Linked DNA regions of Metallumcola ferriviriculae. The protein of the gene in region 1 interacts with the protein of each later gene in a pairwise test. Links are inferred from orthologs where the notes say so. Each region holds a gene or a part of one and is shown in the gene's direction. Other genes may lie near its edges.

What was found.
Region 2: the proteins of MFMK1_RS17295 (region 1) and MFMK1_RS16185 interact in binary tests that used the Escherichia coli proteins (3 or more experiments, as listed by UniProt). The link is inferred for Metallumcola ferriviriculae from one-to-one orthologs.

Annotation. Positions count from the first base shown.
Region 1 is NZ_CP121694.1:3,498,132-3,514,192, forward strand. Bases 1-2,985 are described here. They hold MFMK1_RS17295 (3'-5' exonuclease), read left to right. Parts: upstream 1-1,119; coding sequence 1,120-1,851; downstream 1,852-2,985. Other genes in these bases: acpS (holo-ACP synthase), read right to left, coding at 329-703; MFMK1_RS17300 (DUF4212 domain-containing protein), read left to right, coding at 1,947-2,249; MFMK1_RS17305 (sodium:solute symporter family protein), read left to right, coding at 2,246-2,985. Also shown: more of MFMK1_RS17305, read left to right, coding at 2,986-3,934; MFMK1_RS17310 (hypothetical protein), read left to right, coding at 4,175-4,594; MFMK1_RS17315 (DUF294 nucleotidyltransferase-like domain-containing protein), read left to right, coding at 4,719-6,647; acs (acetate--CoA ligase), read left to right, coding at 6,894-8,837; MFMK1_RS17325 (histidine kinase), read left to right, coding at 9,158-10,504; MFMK1_RS17330 (LytR/AlgR family response regulator transcription factor), read left to right, coding at 10,479-11,231; MFMK1_RS17335 (FprA family A-type flavoprotein), read right to left, coding at 11,290-12,477; 4-oxalocrotonate tautomerase DmpI, read left to right, coding at 12,753-12,944; MFMK1_RS17345 (protease complex subunit PrcB family protein), read left to right, coding at 13,108-13,911; MFMK1_RS17350 (site-specific DNA-methyltransferase), read right to left, coding at 13,993-15,510; MFMK1_RS17355 (hypothetical protein), read right to left, coding at 15,637-16,061. UniProt on the Escherichia coli protein: DNA polymerase III is a complex, multichain enzyme responsible for most of the replicative synthesis in bacteria. The epsilon subunit contain the editing function and is a proofreading 3'-5' exonuclease.
Region 2 is NZ_CP121694.1:3,276,684-3,281,284, reverse strand. Bases 1-3,993 are described here. They hold MFMK1_RS16185 (DNA polymerase III subunit alpha), read left to right. Parts: upstream 1-346; coding sequence 347-3,793; downstream 3,794-3,993. Other genes in these bases: MFMK1_RS16180 (phosphatidylglycerophosphatase A family protein), read left to right, coding at 3,886-3,993; MFMK1_RS16190 (YtrH family sporulation protein), read right to left, coding at 1-179. Outside these bases: more of MFMK1_RS16180, read left to right, coding at 3,994-4,389. UniProt on the Escherichia coli protein: DNA polymerase III is a complex, multichain enzyme responsible for most of the replicative synthesis in bacteria. This DNA polymerase also exhibits 3' to 5' exonuclease activity. The alpha chain is the DNA polymerase catalytic subunit.

The DNA of each region.
Region 1 (16,061 bases):
TACTACTACAAAAAGTATCATGAGGTGCCTAAGCACCGGCATAAAAGAGCCCTCGTCTTAACCGCAAGAAAACTTGTGCGTCTGGTCGATGCGCTGCTACGTAACGACCAAATCTACTCGCCTCGAAGGAAGGTGAATCGATGAGGTAAACACCTCCTCAATATCCTTCGGTAATATCCAGTTTCTGTAATTTTAACTGGGCTTCTTAAATGATGTCTTTTTTGAGAAATAGTAGCTAATTTATTTCCAATTTTCTTTTTTAGGTACTTGACATATTACCGCAGGACTTTACCGCACACAATCTAATCTTAACATTTAACAAAGGCCATCAATTGCCCACAGCTAATACCATGGCCACCGCATGGGATTTGGAATGAGAAAGAGATATCTGCCATCTCACTAAACCCATGGAATGGGCTATTTCTTCTGCCTTTTCGTGTAATTTCAGCTCCGGTTTGCCGCTGGGATGGCTAATCACTTCTATATCCTTTAACTTACAGGCACCCAAACCGAGCCCCATAGCCTTAAGTACCGCTTCTTTAGCGGCAAACCGGGCCGCCAAAGATGGGGCGGGAAATTTCTTTGTAAAACAATAAGACAGCTCTTCAGTGGTAAAAATACGCTTGGTGAATTTGCCCGACCATTTATCCACCAAAACCGCTATTCGTTTTATCTCAATTATATCCACGCCTATAGTCTCCATAGATCTCACCTCGCGCCTGACCTTTAATATCCTTTCTTCAAAAAGAGTGGAATGTCCTTGTCCCATCAGTTTTTAACAGGAATATATCTGCCGAAAGGCCGTTAAAAACCGTTAAAAGGTTTTCAGCAGAAATCAACGGTCAATAAACCCGTTGGGGATTATTTCCAGAACATTCTACCATATAAGGTGGCTATCTTTACGTTTAAGCTGACGTTTTTCCCGTTCACCGATTTTTGCTTTTCGACATCCTTTTGTCATCCTATAATAAGAGCAACATTACATTTGTTACTACTGGGTTATGCTTTCAGCGTTCCCAAATGTGCGTTGCGACAAACCCTAAGAATTTAACTGTCAAGTTTGTTTTCTGAATATTCCGTTTTTTAATACATTATAATACATTATTTGGAGGAATCCTTATGAATGCATTGACTATGTTTGTCAAGTCTCTGGACGCAGCGACAGGATTTCATCTCAACGCAGAACAGCGCGTCTTAAAAAAATTGACTCAACTTGCCCCGCTGGCAGATGAACAATTGCGACTGCGGGACCAGCGCTTCGTAGTGCTAGATACTGAAACAACCGGGTTGAGGCCGGGCAAGGGAGACAGAGTAACTTCCTTGGGGGCTGTGGTTGTAGAAAACGGAATGGTTAACGAATCAAAAACCTTCTATGAGTTAGTTGACCCGGGACGGAACATTCCTGAAGAGATTTCACAGTTGACCGGCATAACCAACGACATGGTGGCGGGTAAACCCAATCTTACCGAAGTATTAAATCGCTTTTTACCTTGGGCGGGAAAAAGCGTCCTCGCGGGGCATGTAATGCAGTTCGACTTAGCGTTTATCAATAGGCATTTATTAACATCGTGCGGCAGGAAACTGGTGCACACCAGTTTGGATACAAAACAGTTAGCTGAATATGCTTTCCCCGATACCGCTCACTATACTTTAGAAGATATCTGTTCCTTCTTAGCTATTCCATGTGCACCAAGACACCATGCTCTCAATGATGCATTATCCGCAGCACGACTATTGGAAGCAACACTGTCAGTACTTGACCAACAGGGGGTAAATTCCCTTATTGAGTTAAAGCGCTTTATGCGCTGTCGGCGGATGCTGGCACCAGTGGTATCACCGATGGAATGCTGATTTTTTCAATTCTAATCTACAAGGAGGTGGATCAAAAAAGTTTCGCTGCTCACTTGTTATGATCTCATAACTATCAGTTTATGGAGGTGTCCTTAATGGTAGAAAAAAAGCTTACTGAAAAGCAACAAGAATATTGGAAAAAAAATATCGGTTTGATTCGTATTCTTTTGATTATTTGGGCATTGGTTTCCTATGTAGGTGGAATCATCTTGGCCGTACCTTTTAGCAGAATCCCATTTTTCGGGGTTAATTTAGCATTCTGGCTGGCTCAACAAGGCTCGATTCTCGTTTTTATCGCTCTTATCGTCATCTACGCCGTTCGTATGGATAAACTGGATAAAGAGTATGATTTCCATGAGATTAAGATAACTGACCAGAAGAAGGGGGTTTCCGCATGAGCGTTGAACTTTTAACCTTAATCATAATTGCTATTACCTTTGCTTTTTACCTCTACATCGGCTGGTGGGCCCGGGTTCGGGACACCAAGGGTTTTTATGTAGCCGGCGGTGAAATCCCCGCAGTGGCAAACGGTGCGGCTATTGCCGCTGACTGGATGTCTGGTGCTTCCTTCATCTCTATGGCCGGCCTTATCTCCTTTATGGGTTTTGACGGCACAGTATACCTGATGGGTTGGACCGGCGGCTATGTGCTGTTAACACTGCTATTGGCTCCTTACCTCCGGAAATATGGCAAGTACACCGTCCCCGACTTTATCGGTGACCGTTACTACTCCAATACCACCCGAGCGGTTGCTGCTCTCGCTACCATATTTATTTCGATGACATATGTTGCGGGCCAGATGCGTGGTGTAGGTATCGTCTTCAGTCGGTTCCTGCAGGTAGATATTACAATCGGCGTTTTCATCGGTATGGGCATCGTCGCCTTCTTCGCCATTCTGGGCGGCATGAAAGGTATTACCTGGACTCAGGTGGCTCAGTACTCGGTATTGATTATCGCCTATATGATTACAGCCGGTGCCATTGCCGGCATGTTGACTGGTATTCCAATCCCGCAGGTAGCCTTGACTTTTTCAGGGTTCGCCCAAAAGCTCACCAACTTGCAGGTGGAGTTGGGATTAATGGAATATATTAAACCTTTCCAATCTATGTCAGCGCTGAATGTGTTTGCTGTGACCCTGGCGTTAATGATTGGTACCGCCGGCCTACCCCATGTTATCGTCCGGTTCTACACCGTTAAAACTGTTCGGGCAGCGCGTTGGTCGGGCGTTTGGGCAATAATCTTTATCGCCCTATTATACACTACCGCCCCGGCACTAGGCGTATTTGCAAAGTATAACTTGATTAACAGCCTTAATAACAAAACCGTAGAAGAAGTACAGCAGATTGAATGGGCATCCAAATGGGCTGAAACAGGCCTGTTCCAATTTAACGACAAGAATGGTGACGGTATCCTTAATATGACCAATGACGATACTAATGAAATCGTTATTGACCGGGATACCATTGTTCTCTCCACTCCCGAAGTAGCGCAGTTGTCGCCCTTTGTAATCGCGCTGGTAGCAGCGGGTGGTCTAGCCGCAGCTCTCTCCACTGCGGCAGGTCTCTTAATGGCCATGTCCAGTGCAGCAGCCCATGATATTTATTACCGCATTTTAAGACCTGAAGCTACTGAACAGCAGCGCCTGAAAGTAGCCCGTTGGTCCATCCTGGGAGCAGTTTTGATCGCAGGTTGGTTTGGTATTCATCCGCCGGGGTTTGTGGGAGAGGTGGTGGCCTTCGCCTTCGGCTTAGCTGCAGCGAGTCTCTTCCCCGCCATCTTACTGGGTATCTTTGATAAACGGATGAACCGTCAGGGAGCAACCTGGGGCATTGGGGTTGGGCTGGCATTCACCTTTATCATGATCCTGTTGATGCGTTCACCACAAATTTTCGGTACCGCCAAACCGATAATTTCTAGTTTCTTCGGTATTAACGCCCAAGGAGTCGGCTCAGTGGGAGCTATACTTAACTTCGCAATATCCTACTTTGTATCGCGTAACACCGAGGCACCGCCGCAAGAAATACAAGACTTGGTTGAAGAAATTCGTATCCCCAGAGGTGTTGGCCAGGCACACACTCATTAGTTGGTAAAGTACACAGGCCGGGAAGGGGTTCCTCCTTCCCGGCTTTTAATTACTATCATTCCCATCCTTAAGCCCTTTTGAACAGCAATTTCCTCCTTTGGGAAGAACACAGTAGATTTGCAGGAAAGTTATAGACAATAACGAATATTCTTATATTAAGGTTTTTTTGACAGGTAGTATCTCCTTATGCCGATGCAGACATTGTTTTTCACAACTGTAAAATCCTTTGGAGGTGTAAAAATGATTTGGACAATTGTATTTGCATTAGTGCTGGTGATGCTTTACTGGCTCCATCCGTACCTTAGCGCCTTGGTAATTCGTAAGGCAGTGGGCATCGCCCTATTCCTGGAGGTGTTTTACGTTATTGGCTCCCTTCTATCTGAGAGCTGGCCCTTCCCCACCCCTCTCGCCACCATCCAAATTTTAATTGCTGTCGGTCTAGGCGTGGCCTTGGGTGTAGTTTTTTCACGAGTATGGCCTCTGGCCAAGAAACCAGGTTTTGAGCGCATCGTACGTACCCTTCTTATTTTTATCCCTTCACTAGGTTTGGGAATAGGATTACAAATGGCCCTTCAGGGAAGACAACCAACCCAAGCTATCTATTTGATCTTTGCCTTGTCTACTTGGCTGGGCTCCGGGCATTTTATCCGTAAGGATTAGAAGGAACCGTAATACCTTCGTACCGTTATTCTTTGCGCAGAAAAAACTAACTAAGAGGCCCATCCAGGTACGTTGCGTAGGTTCAAAAAAGGTCTTTCCCGATTAATAGAAAGGAGGGGTTACTTTGTCCGGTGAACACCAGCAGTTGAGCAATAATCAAATACGCAACTTTCTCCAAACGGTTCATCCTTTCTCCCTGTTACCATTGAAGGCCCTGGAACAACTTGTACCATTAATTATCCAGAAGGTATTCCCTGCCGATAGCTTTGCCTTTCGGCAAGATGAAGAATCTAAACAAGTGTTATTTATTATAATTACCGGCCTTGCGGAAATACGGGTGCGAAACGAGCAGGGGCACGAAACCGTTCCTGGCTACCGAAGGGAGGGGGACTTCTTTGGGGAGACAGTTGTACTTTCGGATAAGACTTATCCGGCATCGGTAAAAGCTATTAATGATTTAGATTGTCTCTTGGTTTCCCGCGAGGATTTTGAGAAGCTGCTTGAACATAATGCGCTGTTCGCCAGTTTTTTTGGCCAGCTGGTAGTCGACCGCTTCCGCAGCTTATTCCGTGAGGTTGCCATGGAACCCGGTCCTTTAGTAACGTATGAAAGCCATGCAGCATTGAAACGAGCCAGTGAACTGATGAGTACACCCGTGATTACCTCATCGCCGACCCAAAAAACCAATGAAATAGCCAGAATAATGTCCTTAAATCATATCAGTGCCGTAGTATTGACAGGTAGCGATGGTAAAGTCAGCGGTTTAATCACCGAAAGAGACTTGGTAGAAAAAGTAGTTGCCAAAAGCCGTACACCGGACAACATGCCAGCTAATACAGTGTCCAGCGGTCAACCGGTTTGTGTGCCGGCCGACGCCTATTATTATCAAGTTCTATTAGCAATGATCAGAGGACATGCCAAACACGCCATAGTAACAGAAGGCGAGAAACCGGTTGGTATAATTACCATCCGTGACCTGATTCGTTCGCGTAATACCGGCGTAATCAGTGTTGTGGACCGCTTGGAATCCCAATTAAGCCTAGAGAACTTATCCCGGGCCGCGACAGAAATAGACCAGATTCTCATTGGCCTAGTCACGGAAAATGCCCCTATCCCGGAAATACTGGATATCATCACTGAGTTTTACGATCGTATCACCCGACAAGTAATTGAAATAGCCATTGAAACAATGGTAGCGGAGTACGGCCCTCCGCCTGCACGTTTTTGTTGGTTGACCATGGGCAGCGGCGGTCGAAGAGAACAATTTATGCGCACTGACCAGGATAATGCACTAATCTATCAGCAACTGGAAGACCCAGACCAAAAACAAAATGCGGAAGAATATTTCTCTAAACTGGCCGAATTAGTAGTTGAAGGCCTTACTATATGCGGTTTCGCCCCCTGCCCCGGAAATGTAATGGCTATAAATCCTTTCTGGCGGGGAAATACTGGTTATTGGAATTCTTTGACTGCCAAATGGTTACAGGGAACCCAAAGTGAAGATATTCGAATGTTGACTATTTTCCTTGATTTTCGGCCGGTATACGGGCACTACCCCTTGGCCGAAGATTTGCGCCAGTTTCTAAGTAAAAGCTTTAGCAAGCAGCCGCTAATTTTATCCTTTCTGGCGGAAGATGCGAGCCGTGGACGGCTTCCCGTAGGATTTCTCGGTAATCCCGTCGGTGAAAGGACCGGTAAGCATCGGGCAGAAATAAATCTGAAAAAATCGGTATCGGTCTATCTAATCGATTGTATCAGACTGCTGGCATTAAAAGAAGGAGCAGCCACAACGAATACGCTGGAGCGAATTCAATATCTGCGACAGAAAAAAACACTATCCAAAAACCTGCTTGACCTATTGGAAACTTCGTTCGAAACCATTATGCTATTTCGTCTGCGGGCCAACTTAGAGCAAATAAAAAATGATGGTAAGCCAGATAATTACCTACAGTTAAAGACCCTGCACGCTCGGGAAAAGGCACTCCTAAAAGATGCCCTAAAAGCAATTGATAAATTGATGACAATTACCAGGGAAGGAAACCTCATTTTCTAAACCTATGAATTACCAGTGAGATAGATTAAAAGCCGTCACCTACCATTCACCGGCTATTTTCATTAGTTCAGCCGCCAAAAACGCCTATTCGCAGAATATTCTTTTAATTTATTTAGCTGCACTGTTATGATGTTAATAGGAACCTACCATTTAGAGGAGGTGTTTTGAGGCCCTTAGCCCTAATCCTCAGCTATTGTTAAATAAATCAGAATCTTTAATCCATTAAACCTGTTGGAGGTGTTTTTTTTGAAGGACAAATCTAAAGCTTTAGAAGCGCTGTTACAAGAAAACCGGGTGTTCGCTCCGCCACAAGATTTTGTGGCCCAGGCCAATGCCAACGATGCCGCCATCTACGATCAGGCTTCGGCTGACCGCTTAGGATTTTGGGCACGTCAGGCTGAAAGTATTGATTTCTTTGAACCTTACAACGAGGTCCTTGAATGGGATGCACCGTTTGCTAAATGGTTTGTAAATGGCAAACTCAATGTAGCTTACAATTGTATCGACCGGCATCTAAAAACCGACCGCCGAAATAAAGCAGCAATAATATGGGAAGGTGAACCGGGTGATACCGTCACTTTAACCTATCAAGACCTTTACCGCGAAGTAAATAAATTTGCCAATGTGATGAGGAAACTTGGTGTCAAAAAAGGCGACAGGGTTACTATCTACCTACCTATGATTCCTGAACTGGCCATCGCCATGCTGGCCTGTGCCCGCATCGGTGCACCACACAGTATCGTCTTTGGGGGCTTCAGTGCAGATTCTTTAAGAGATCGGATAGATGATGCTCAATCAACACTGCTCATCACCGCAGACGGCGGCTGGCGGCGGGGCTCTGTAGTGCCGTTGAAGGGAAATGCTGACCAAGCTGTAGAAGGCGATTCCCCGGTAAAAAATGTTGTGGTAGTAGAACGCGTCGGCTTGGCAAAATCCAACGCCAACATGGTTGAAGGTCGAGATCTTCTTTGGCACGAACTGATGAAGGAGTCTTCTCATATCTGCGAACCGGAATCGATGGACTCGGAAGATATGTTGTTTATTCTTTATACGAGCGGCACCACCGGCAAACCCAAGGGGGTAGTTCACACCACCGGCGGTTACCTCGTAGGTACGGCCAGCACACACCGCTATATTTTCGATTTGAAGGAAAATGATGTGTACTGGTGTACCGCTGACATTGGCTGGATTACTGGACACAGTTATATAATCTACGGCCCCCTGGCTAACGGAGCTACTACGGTAATGTACGAGGGCGGTCCTGATTACCCAAACAAAGATCGTTTTTGGGAAATCGTTGAGAAGTATGGAGTAAACATTTTCTATACAGCTCCCACTGCAATTCGCGCCTTTATGAAATGGGGCACCCAGTGGCCGGAAAGCAGAGACTTATCCTCCTTAAGGTTATTGGGAACTGTAGGCGAACCCATCAATCCTGAAGCGTGGATGTGGTATCACAAATTTATCGGCGGCGAGCGCTGCCCCATTGTAGATACTTGGTGGCAAACAGAGACCGGGCAAATTATGATTTCGCCGCTACCGGGACTGACCAAAACAACTCCCGGAACGGCTACCGTACCCTTCCCAGGCATCGAGGTGGATGTGGTTGATGAACAAGGAAACAGTAGTGATGCAGGCTACCTGATAGTAAAATCGCCTTGGCCCGCTATGCTTAGAACGGTTTATGGCGACCCCGAAAGATATAAGAGTACCTACTGGAGCAGATTTGATGATTATTACTTTACCGGTGACGGTGCCAAGCGCGACGAGCTTGGTAATATATGGGTGATGGGCAGGGTTGACGATGTGCTCAACGTCTCCGGACACCGCATTGGCACGATGGAAGTAGAAAGCGCATTGGTGGACCATCAAAGTGTAGCTGAAGCCGCCGTTATTGGTAAAACCCATGAACTTAAGGGTCAGGCAGTAGCAGCCTTTGTTACTCTTAAGGACGGCTTCGAAGGTACCGATGATCTAATGGCGGAATTAAAAGCCCATGTAGCTAAAAAAATTGGGGCTATTGCCCGCCCGGAAGACATCTTCTTCTCTGCAGAACTACCAAAAACCCGTAGTGGCAAAATCATGCGCCGCCTGCTTCGGGATATTGCCGAAGGCCGAAAGCTAGGCGATACGACAACCCTGGCTGACCCTTCAGTAGTGCAAAAACTTATGAGCCAAAATGACGAATAACTTAAGTAAATACTAAAATGCCGGGGTCCTTTACGGGACCCCGGGTTAACTTAATATCAAAACTTGTCCCTGCCAATAAGCATTTACCAGGTGTGTAGTCTATCCATCAACCCATTTGACACTACCAAACCATCTCCTGTACAGGGTTCATGTACTGACCCCTTTCCTTTACCTTATCTGCCGTGAATTTATACAGCTTTACTGCACTATCTGCATAGACTAATCGTAGCAACATTTGCCAGACATGGTACTGCAGGAATAACTATTACCATTGTCGAAATATTATTAATATTTATTATTAGAGGGGGCAGGTATACTTGATGTACCTTAGATTGGTAATTATAGCCGGGTTATTAAGCGGATTGCAAATGATACTTTTCATACAGTTATTTGTGCTCGACTCATGGAAAGTTATTGCTTCACTTCTCTTAATAAATTTTATTACGCTTACTATTACATCCGGATGGTTGAAACAAGCATCTGTTGACGAACAGGAAGAAAATAATGAACATCTGGCTTCTTATGACCCGACCTTAAAAATTGCAAATGAAACGCTGCCAATCCTTCGGGGTGGTCTCACCGAACAGTCTGCCCATAAAACCGCAGAAATTATTCAAAAGATTGCCGATGTGCCCGCAGTGGCAGTGACCAATAAAGAACAGGTCTTGAGCTATCTGGGCGCAGGGTGTGAAATGCACCAACCTGGTGATAAAATTTTAACCGAGGCTACCAAAGAGGTTATTAAATCAGGACAGCATAAAGTAGTACAAACAGCCAAACAGCTAAATTGCCCTGTAGAGAACTGCGATTGCCCTCTGGCTGCCGCTGTAATAGTTCCTTTAAAAAACAAAGGTGAAGTAGTCGGCACCTTAAAACTTTATCAAACTCAGGATGGACAGCTGCCGCCACATACAATTCGTCTAGCCATTGGAATTGGGCAACTGTTAAGCATGCAAATCGAGCTTTCAGAACTTGACCGTCAGACCCAACTATTAACTATGGCAAAGCTTGATGCCCTGCATGCACAGATAAACCCGCACTTTTTCTTCAATACGCTTAACACTATTATCATGTACAGTCGAACCAATCCCGACCGAGCCCGAAGATTACTCATTCGACTGGCGGAATTTTTCAGACAAACCTTAAAACGCCATGGGCATTTCATTACACTGCGGGAAGAGTTGGAATGTGTCAATACTTACTTGGTTCTGGAAAAAGCTCGTTTCGGTGATAAGCTCCAAATAATTGAGGAAGTTGACGAAAGTTTAATGAACTACAAGCTCCCCGTGCTCAGTATTCAACCGCTGATAGAAAACGCAGTTAAACATGGTGTTACCCCTAAGGTTGGTACCGGAGCAGTCAAAGTCACTGCCCGCAAAGAAATCAACGAATTGGTACTAAGTGTAGTGGATGATGGCGTTGGTATCCCAGCAGACAAATTACAGCAGGTACTGCAGCCAGGGGTTGGCTCAGGCAATGGGGTAGGTATGAGCAATGTCCATGAAAGAATTAAAACTCTCTTCGGTGAAGACTACGGTTTGAAGATTGTCAGTTACCCTGACCAGGGAACTTCCATTGAAATGCGCATTCCTCTTCTCATCAATGAAGAAGAGACTGTGGAACGAGGAGGCCTAAACTATTATGAAGCTGAAAGCGCTCATCGTTGATGATGAATATCCAGCCCGCAAAGAGCTCCGCTTTTTACTAGACCAATTTGAAAATGTGGAAGTGGTCGGCGAAGCCACAAACGCTCGAGAGGCATTAAAGCTCATTTCGGCTTTGAATTATTCCGTTTTATTTTTGGATGTAGAAATGCCGGGGATGACCGGCCTAGAATTAAGCTCCATTATCCAGGAACTCCCCAAACGACCTTATATAATCTTTGTCACAGCATATGAAGAATATGCTGTAAAGGCTTTTGAAGTCAATGCAGTTGACTACTTATTAAAACCATTTGATGAAAAGCGTTTACACCAAGCCATGCAAAAACTTTTTAAGCTGGTAGAAAAAAATAAAGAAAAAGAAAAAGCCGTACACGGTAGTGGGGAAGAGCACACTAAGCTGGACCGCCTACCCGTGGAGAAGGATGGAAAAACTCTGCTCATTCCAGAAACAGAAATCATTTATGCATATACGCAGGACGATAGTGTCTTCTTAAAAACTACCAAAGACCTATATGTTTCCAAATATACACTTAAAGAACTTGAAAGTCGGTTAAATAGCACTGTCTTTTTCCGCACCCACCGCTGTTACATTGTCAACCTTGGCAAAGTACAGGAGATTATTCCCTTTTTCAATGGCACATACAATCTTGTTGTTAATGACGACCATCGCAGCAAGGTACCTGTAAGTCGAAACCAAGCTAAAAACTTAAAAAAGTTCTTAGGTATGTAAATATAAACCGCACGGTAAGTTCCCGTGCGGTTTATATTTACAAATTATTGTTCAACGGTCAGGCTAACCGCTCGGCTATTTTTTGGCCCCAGGCATAACATTCTTCCAGCTTTTCCGGGGTGGGTACATACTTCGCTTCCAAGCCCTCATTCATCACTTCTACTCCAGCAGCATTTAGGGTTTCGGTAATAGATTTTACTGCTCCACCGCGCCAACCATAAGAACCAAAAGCTGCACCCATTTTCTTACGCGGCTTTAGCCCTTTTAAATCTTCTAAAATTGCCGCCAGCGACGGAAGATAATCATTGTTTATGGTAGACGAACCTACCAGTAAGCACTTGGCGGTTAGAAGTTCAGCTATTATATCATTTCTGTCAGTTTTATGCGCCTGGAACAGCTTTGCCTCCACCCCGCCGGCTTTAATCCCGTCAATGATTGCCCTAGCCATCTTCTCCGTACTGCTCCACATGGTATCAAAAACAATCACCACTTTATTTTCACCTTCGCCCTCTGCCCACTTGGCATAAGCATTGATAATCTTGCCAGGGTCCTTACGCCAGATGATACCATGGCTGGGAGCGATAGTTTTAATTTCGATACCCATCTTTTGCACTTCAGCAAGCTTTTTCAGCACCAATTTGCTGAAGGGGGTAAGAATATTGGCATAGTATTTTGCTGCTTCAGTCATCAACTGATGCTCATCTACCAAGTCATCAAACATTCCGGTAGTCGCAATATGCTGGCCAAAGGCATCGTTGGGCAGCAGCAGTGCATCCTCGGGAACATAAGTAAACATGCTATCCGGCCAATGCAGCATTGGTGCTTCAACGAAAGTCAGTGTCTTACTCCCTAAACTAACCTTATCGCCGGTCTTCACCACTTGGACATTATATTCGCCGTGGTATTGTTCCATTAATCCTTCTTTTCCTTTGGCGGTGCAGAGCACAGTGGCATTAGGCGCCAACTTTATCAATTCCGGAAATGCACCGGAATGATCCGGTTCGGTGTGGTTTACCACTATGTAGTCAATATTCGTAGGGTCTATATATTCTTTGATATTTTCAATGAAACTTTCGGTGAAAGGCCTGTAAACAGTATCCACCACCGCAACCTTCTCATCTTTAATCAGGTACGAATTATATGTGGTGCCACGATGGGTGGTGTACGCGGGTCCATGAAACAGCCGAATATTCCAATCCACTGCCCCTATCCAGTAAACTCCTTCAATAACACGAAAAGTACGCATCTTTTCATTCCTCCTCTTTTTAAATGACAGGCATCAAAGTATTAACGTTTCAGAGATGATTTCTCATCCGCAATGCAACAAAAGAGCAAAGGACATGGATCTTCTACATTGATCAACGGCGAAACTATCGGTTGATATTATTGTTACCCTAAAAGCCCTTATTATTTACTTTCTGTTTGAACCCATTAATTGCTTGCCACCAAAAGGGATATAATCCCAAGTGAAGAAGGATATATTAGAATAAAGAATATATCACATGAAGGGAGGCTTTGAAAATGCCTATTATTACTATTGACGCTGGTAAGATGGAAAAAAAGCAGAAAGAAACATTGATTGAAGGTTTTACAAAAACCGCCAGCACAACTTTAAACATCCCTGAACAGGCTTTCGTTGTACTGATAAAGGAAAACGACCCCGATAATGTCGGCACTGGCGGCGTAATGCTATCTAAAAAACAGGCCGATTAACGATTGGCATCCATTGCGCTTTTCGAACCTCTTTAATAACTTCGGCCATGCCGGAGTTATTACTTAATGTATAGGAAAATTTTTTAAAGCTCCTGGTTGAAACATTCTTCTTCCCAGCATCGTCTAATAGTATTGAATTTAAGGAAAGTGAGGTTCGAAAAGCGTGAAAAAAATCCATTTAGCACTGATGTTAATGTTGATGTTGTCCCTATTGGTGACGGGATGTTTGGGAACTAACGGCAAAACTGATCAAAATCAGCCTTCTCAACAACCATCGGAAACCAATGATGGAGGCCAGAAAGATAATTCCCAAGGGACCTATCCTGATGAGATTGCTGCTTGGCTGGAAACTTTTAAACCTATTTTTGTCGCCGATTCCAAGGTAATCGGTAACGAGACCTTCCTTATGGTAAGTTGGGGAGAGAAATCCACCGGGGGATACGATGTCAATATTAAGGAAATCAAGGAAACCGCTGAAAAAATCACAGTTCTAGTAGAATTTACTGAACCGGAACCAGGCGCTATGGTTACCCAGGCATTAACCTATCCAAATGCCGTGGAAGTATTGGATAAGGCCACGGATAAAGATATTGAATTCACGGCAACCGACCCCAATATCTTTATTCCACACTTATACGGTTACGATGCCGTAACCGGCGGCTTTGAAAAAAGAAATGATTATATTGCGGTGACAGAATTCAAGGCTACCCCGGAGCAGCTGCACGTCAGCGGTATAGCCCGCGCCTTTGAAGGAGGCATTAGCTATGCCCTCCTGGATTCCGAAGGCGAAACACTAGATACCGGCCACATTATGACTGCTGCAGGTGCACCAAATTGGGGCGGCTTTAATTTGGATTACCCTGCTCCTCCCCTGGGTCAGGGAGATAAGTTGCAGCTTTTTGAAGCCAGCGCCAAAGATGGTAGTAAAACCCATATACTGGAATTTAACTTGACACCGGCTAAGTAAATATAATGAATCTTAACAATGGACGCTTATTTTTATCAACCTGATGGTTGGCCGAGGAGCACTGCAAATTTGCAGTGCTCCTTAAATTTTATTTAGTGTAAAGTAGCCAAATCCGCCGCCACCATGCCAACCCACCTGCTTGCTAATACCTGAAGCGTCTTCACCGCTAACCACCCTCTTTAATCTAGGCAGGCAGATGGTTTCCGCATGATCTCCCACCTCAATAGCAACCCAGCGTCTTCCTAATTTATGAGCCACAGCAGCGGTTGTACCAGAACCCAAAAAACAGTCCATTACCCAGTCTCCTTCTTCGGTAGCAAATTCTATCACACGCTTCAATAGACTTTCAGGCTTCTTTGAACGCTTAAAAACACAACCTCCTTCTCTGGCTGTACCGGTTACATTTATTTCTTCATGCTTCCACACATCATTGATATCTACCCGCCGATAAACATGGCCGTCCACCAACTGAGAGTAATCTTTAAGGAATAGTAGTTTACGCCCGTTTAAGAAATAATCACAAACCTGCTCTCCCCGCCTCTTTCCTTTGCTGGGAGTATATTCAGCCCGATATAAGACATCTTTAGCGCCCATTTCCAATAAAAGCCGCTGTTGAAATGTTGACTCTTTTTGAATACTGACTGATTGAACCATCTGCGAAAAATTTTCCGTTAGAAATACACGCTTGGCCTGCTGCGTAAGGTTATCAAAGGACAGAGATTGGTTGAGGGCCTTTGTTAGTAAACTCTGCTCTGCCTCACCGCATTCAATCCTACTAATGGCATCACTGTGGCGCTGCAACCATTGGTTCGCCGCCGCACGAAGTTTACGCACTTTAAACCGCGTAAGACTATACTGACCGTAACGGTAAATACGGATTATGTTTCCCCGGCGATCCGTATTCTCTGCCACAAGCCGCGCCGGGGAATGTATTTGTAACACTTGATTATACTGCCTTAGTACCTGGTCAGTGGCCAGAACGACCTTTTTATCCTCATAAACCTTAACCTTGTCGATATCCTTGGCGTAGACCAAGAGATATTCGCTGGTGTGCGGAATTACCGAAGAGCCCTGACCCAATACCGTTCTCCCGTCCGGAGCCCGCTGCCAGGTTATCTCCGACACAAAATTATCTCTGCCAAAGATCTCATCGGCAAGCACCTTTAAATAACTTTTCTCTTCGTAACCAATATGAATAAAGATAGTGCCTGACGGTTTTAAAAAGCGTTTTACCATTGCCAAACGTGTCTGCATCATTGACAGCCATATTCCATGGTCAAACTCATCCATATAGCCCATGGTACCGTTAGCTGCATTAAAAGGCGGGTCTATATAGATACATTGAATTTTACCTGTGAAATCCTTTTCCAGCGCTTTCAGTACGTACAGATTATCTCCCTTAATGAGTAAATTCCCATCCAAAAAAGTGCCCGACAAGCGAGACATGTTTCCTATGTATTGGCAGTTGTTTAAGGGATATCCTGTCAGGTCTTCTTCCTCTCCCCAAATAGGCAGTCCCTGCTCATCCAAAGCTAGCAGCCACTTATCTTTGCCATCCCAATTAAGCCGTATCTTGCCCAATACCCTCACCACTTTCATTCTGCCCTTCATGTTTCTAACACAGATTCTGCAATTAGGCTAAATTATCCTGCCATAAGCAGCTGCACAATGATTCACTCAGCCGGACGCGCTTAGAATTTAAAAAGAGCCAGAACAACTGGCTCCCTAGAAATATTCTTCATCTGTTGATGGGTCACGAAAAAAGCCCATTTGCTTAAGCGAATACGCTGTAATCATGCTGTATATTATTAAACTTACCAGCATAGAAAGCACATCGCCCATACTCCATTTAATATCGGCCGGGTAATGAAATGCCTTGGATATCAAGCCGAAGTTAAATAGCCAAATAGCAACCCCTAATCCGGCAGCTTTAAATAAATAGCTTTCTTCTGTGAATATATAGGAATACATAAAAGCAATAATAACTCCAAAAAAAGCGCCAATTATCATGGCAGCTAAAAAACCGAACAGCCAAAAAGCCAGATTATGCTCATATCCTTTCATAACCACGGTTATGGCCGTGGCGTTGTTATCATATTTAGCGATGTTCAGTACCTGCATTAATTCGTTAAAGATGTATTTGGCAATTG
Region 2 (4,601 bases), 220 kb from region 1 along the record:
GTGCCTCCTATTGCCGCGACAATGGCCCAAATCTTGATTTCGTAGGCTAATTTAGCCATGGTTCGTAATGGCGGACCGCCGGCTAGTACGGCGGCAAGCGCACCCACTAGTGAGGCGCCCAGCTCTACGCCCAGTGAAGTGAAAAGTATTAGCAGCATTTTTTGGCTAAAGCTGTCCATTAAGGCACCTCCTCTGTGTTGTCATATAAATACTTATTAGTAGTCAGCTCAGGCTATGCCGACATTTTTGGAAGGTCAAATTTATTATAAAAGCAGGGTTAGCAACAGTAAGTCTTGAATTTAGAAGTCTAACGAACATAATGCAACGATGATGAGGAGGAACGGAGTTGGCTGTTACCGGCAATTTTACTGGGGAGACTGACCGATACAATAAATTTGTGCATCTGCATGTTCATTCGGAATATAGCCTGTTAGACGGAGCAGCTAGGTTGGAGAACTTAGTTACCCGAGCTAAAGAGTTAGGAATGGATGCCTTGGCGTTAACCGACCATGGCGTTATGTATGGTGTGGTCGAATTTTACAAGTTGGCCCGCAAGTACGGTATCAAACCCATTATCGGTTGTGAAGTATATTTGGCCAGGCGGGGTCGATTTGATCGAGAAGCGAATAAGGATGATTCTCCATACCACTTGGTACTATTGGCGGAAAATGCCACTGGCTATAAAAACTTGATGGCATTGGTTTCCAAAGCATACATTGAAGGGTTTTACTACAAACCAAGGGTTGATAAAGAGCTGCTGAGGGAATATAACCAAGGATTGATAGCAATGTCTGCTTGCTTGGCAGGGGAGATACCTGCTGCGGTACTGGATAGCCGTATTGACGACGCTCGGCTAATAGCACTTGAAATGAGTGAAATATTCGGTAAGAATAACTTTTATTTGGAAATTCAGGATCACGGGCTAAAAGGACAGGCAGATGTAACGCGGCATTTGGTAAATTTGTCTAGGGGGACAGGGATTCCCTTAGTGGCTACCAACGATGTTCACTATGTTATGCCTGATGATACTAAAACCCATGAAATTCTTTTGTGTATCCAGACAGGAAAAACCCTGGCAGATCCCAACCGGATGGATTTTGGTTCCGGTGAGTTTTACTTAAAAGACCGCAGTGAGATGGAGATGCTTTTCGGGGAATACCCTGAGGCGTTGGATAATACACTTAATATTGCTGAACGATGCCAGGTGGACTTTGATTTTGGTTCTCTCCACCTCCCATACTATGAAGTACCTGAAGAATATAACCTGGACAGCTATCTGAGTAAATTATGCCGTGAAGGCCTCAGCAGGCGTTATGAAAAGGTGACTGAACAACACGACCAACGACTGGAGTATGAACTGAGAATTATAAACAAGATGGATTACCCCGGTTATTTTTTGATAGTATGGGATCTTGTCAACTTTGCCAGGAGTAAGGGCATCCTTGTCGGGCCGGGTCGGGGGTCCGCCGCAGGAAGCTTGGTGGCCTATTGTCTTGGAATTACTGATATAGACCCGTTGAAATACGGGTTGTTGTTTGAGCGGTTTCTTAACCCCGAACGAGTGAGTATGCCGGATGTGGACATTGATTTCTGCTTCGAACGGAGGGGTGAAGTTATTGATTATGTGGCCCAGAAATATGGCAGTGACCATGTTGCCCAAATTATTACCTTTGGTACGATGGCCGCTAAGGCTGCCATTCGCGATGTCGGCAGGGTACTGGGTTTTTCTCCGGGGGAAGTTGACAAAATAGCCAAGCTGGTGCCAAACGAACTGGGTATAACTATTACCAGGGCTTTAAAAGTAAGTGACATTCTGCGGGAACGATACGAAACAGAGGATAAGACCAGGGAATTAATAGATATGGCCAAGGCAATTGAGGGAATGCCGCGGCATGCGTCAACCCATGCCGCGGGTGTTGTGATAGCTAAAGAGAAATTGACTAATTATGTACCGCTGCAGACTACCAGCGACAAGATTGTCACCACCCAGTTTCCCATGAGTACTGTTGAAGAATTGGGACTGTTAAAGATGGATATTTTAGGGTTACGTACCCTTACGGTCATGAATCATACCCTGCGTTTAATACGGGAAAGCAGTGGTACGGAAGTATATTTAAAGGAGATACCATTGGATGACCCGGCAGTTTTTGAAATGCTTTCCCAGGGAGACACCATCGGCGTATTCCAATTAGAAAGTTCAGGTATGCGCGGCATCCTTAAAAACCTCAAACCGGAACAGTTTCCTGATATTATCGCCTTGGTTGCCTTGTATCGCCCGGGTCCGCTAGGCAGTGGTATGGTGGAGGATTTTATAAACCGCAAGCATGGAAATACAGAGGCAAGTTACCTACACCCATCCTTGGAAAATATCTTAAAGGAAACTTACGGTGTAATATTGTATCAAGAACAGGTGATGCAAATTGCCAGTACCTTAGCCGGTTTTACTTTAGGTGAAGCGGACCTGCTGCGCAGGGCCATGGGAAAGAAAAAACCTGAGGTAATTATGGGGTTACGGGATAAATTTCTCAAGGGTGCTGACAAAAACGACATTAGTTCGGTAATTGCAGGGAAAATATTTGATTTGATGGAATACTTTGCCGGGTACGGATTTAATAAATCTCACTCCGCCGCTTATGCTTTGGTGGCGTATCAGACGGCATATTTTAAGGCTAATTATCCAGTTGAATTTATGTCTGCTCTTCTAACAAGTATTATGAATAATACTGACAAAGTTCCTTTATATATTGATGAATGCCGCAAGATGGACATTAAAATATTACCTCCGGATGTTAACGAGAGCAGAATGGATTTTACCGTAGTGGGTGAGAAGATCCGGTTTGGGCTAGCTGCTGTAAAGAATGTCGGCCGGGGGGCAATAGCATCAATTATCGACGCTCGGGAACAGAATGGCAGTTTCAAATCGTTAACGGACTTTTGTCAGCGAATAGACCTGAGGCAGGTCAACCGAAGGGTGATAGAAAGTTTAGTTAAGTGCGGTGCTTTTGGCTCACTGGGTTTAAACCGGGCGCAGCTTCTGGCAGTTTTAGACCAATCTCTAGATTCCGCCCAAGCTTACCAGCGGGACCGTGCCCAGGGGCAGGTTTCTCTTCTGGATCTTGTCGGTGAGGGAGATAGGGGAGATTGTATTTCCGAACGGATACCCGATCTACCTGAATTTGGTCCAAGAGAATTATTGGGGATGGAAAAAGAGATGCTGGGCTTTTATGTCAGCGGTCATCCGGTGGCTTCGTATGCAGAACAAATTAAAGCGCAGACTTCTTATGAAATCGCAAAACTACCGCTGGTAGAGGACGGCACCCGGGTCAACCTGGGTGGGATTATTACCTATGTCAGGCGTGCTATTACCAGGAAAGGGGAGGCCATGGCCTATATTACATTGGAAGATACGGGCGGCATGGTTGAAGCTTTGGTCTTTCCGCGAACATATTCCCAACTAAATACCTTGCTTGAGGAGGATCGGGTGGTAATTATGTCAGGAAGGTTAGCTAAAAGTGAAGATGAACTAAAGATATTTGTGGATGGGATTCAATGGCTGCCTGAACCCGGCACCGATAAGCTGTATTTAAAAATATTAGACCGAACACATTCTATGGACAGGATCAAAGGCTTTTTGCAGCAATTCCCTGGGGAAACACCTGTTTATCTATATTTCCCTGATAACGGACGTTGTATCATGACTGACAGAGGACATTGGGTAAGCCCGCAAGAGGAATTAATAAACGGATTGAAGGGTATCTGCGGTAATGAATGTGTTAAGTTGGTAAATGGCTAGCACGGATACACTGTTTTAGGCATAACAATATACTAACTTAGATGATCAGTAGCTCATGTAGCTGCTGATTCATTTTTTTAGGGGGGTATACAGTGAAAAAAGCGACTAATTTGTTAGCTAGCCGAGGGGTTTACCTGTATCAAATCGGCGATATCGTTTTTCACCTGCAGCAGCCTTATTTATCTTCTCTTACTAAGGATCAATGCCTTGAAGCGGTGGAAAAGGTATTGGAAAAACGAGAAGTACAATACGCCATTTTTACCGGCGTTGCTTTGGATGTATTGGCCGAGCAGGGGGCCTTACCCCAACCCCTTCAAGATATAGTTTCTCGGGATGAACCACTTTACGGTTTGGATGAGGTGTTGGCTATGGGTATTACCAATATTTATGGTACCATCGGCATTACCAGTTTCGGCTATTTGGATAAGGAAAAGACCGGGGTTATCGGGCAGTTAAATGATAACAAAAAAAATAAAGTGAATACTTTTTTAGATGACCTGATAGCTGGTATCGCTGCTGCCGCATCGGCTAAATTGGCCCATGGTGCAAAAAACAATCAAAGGGAAAAGGGCAGTAAAGATATAGATAGCGAATAAGAGAGCTTCCTAAATAATCATTTCTGCCGACTTAAAGGCAGATTTTTTTTGTACCAGTTTAGCCAGAAAGTATAAGTTCTGGCAAGTTCCCATCCACTCAGGAGCACAAGTGCGACTAAGCCAGCAAGCTGGCTTAGTCTTATGGAAGACAAGCTATCACTTAATAATATGCCTTCGGCAGGTGAAAAATAGGTTTAAGCAGGATGTTAGAC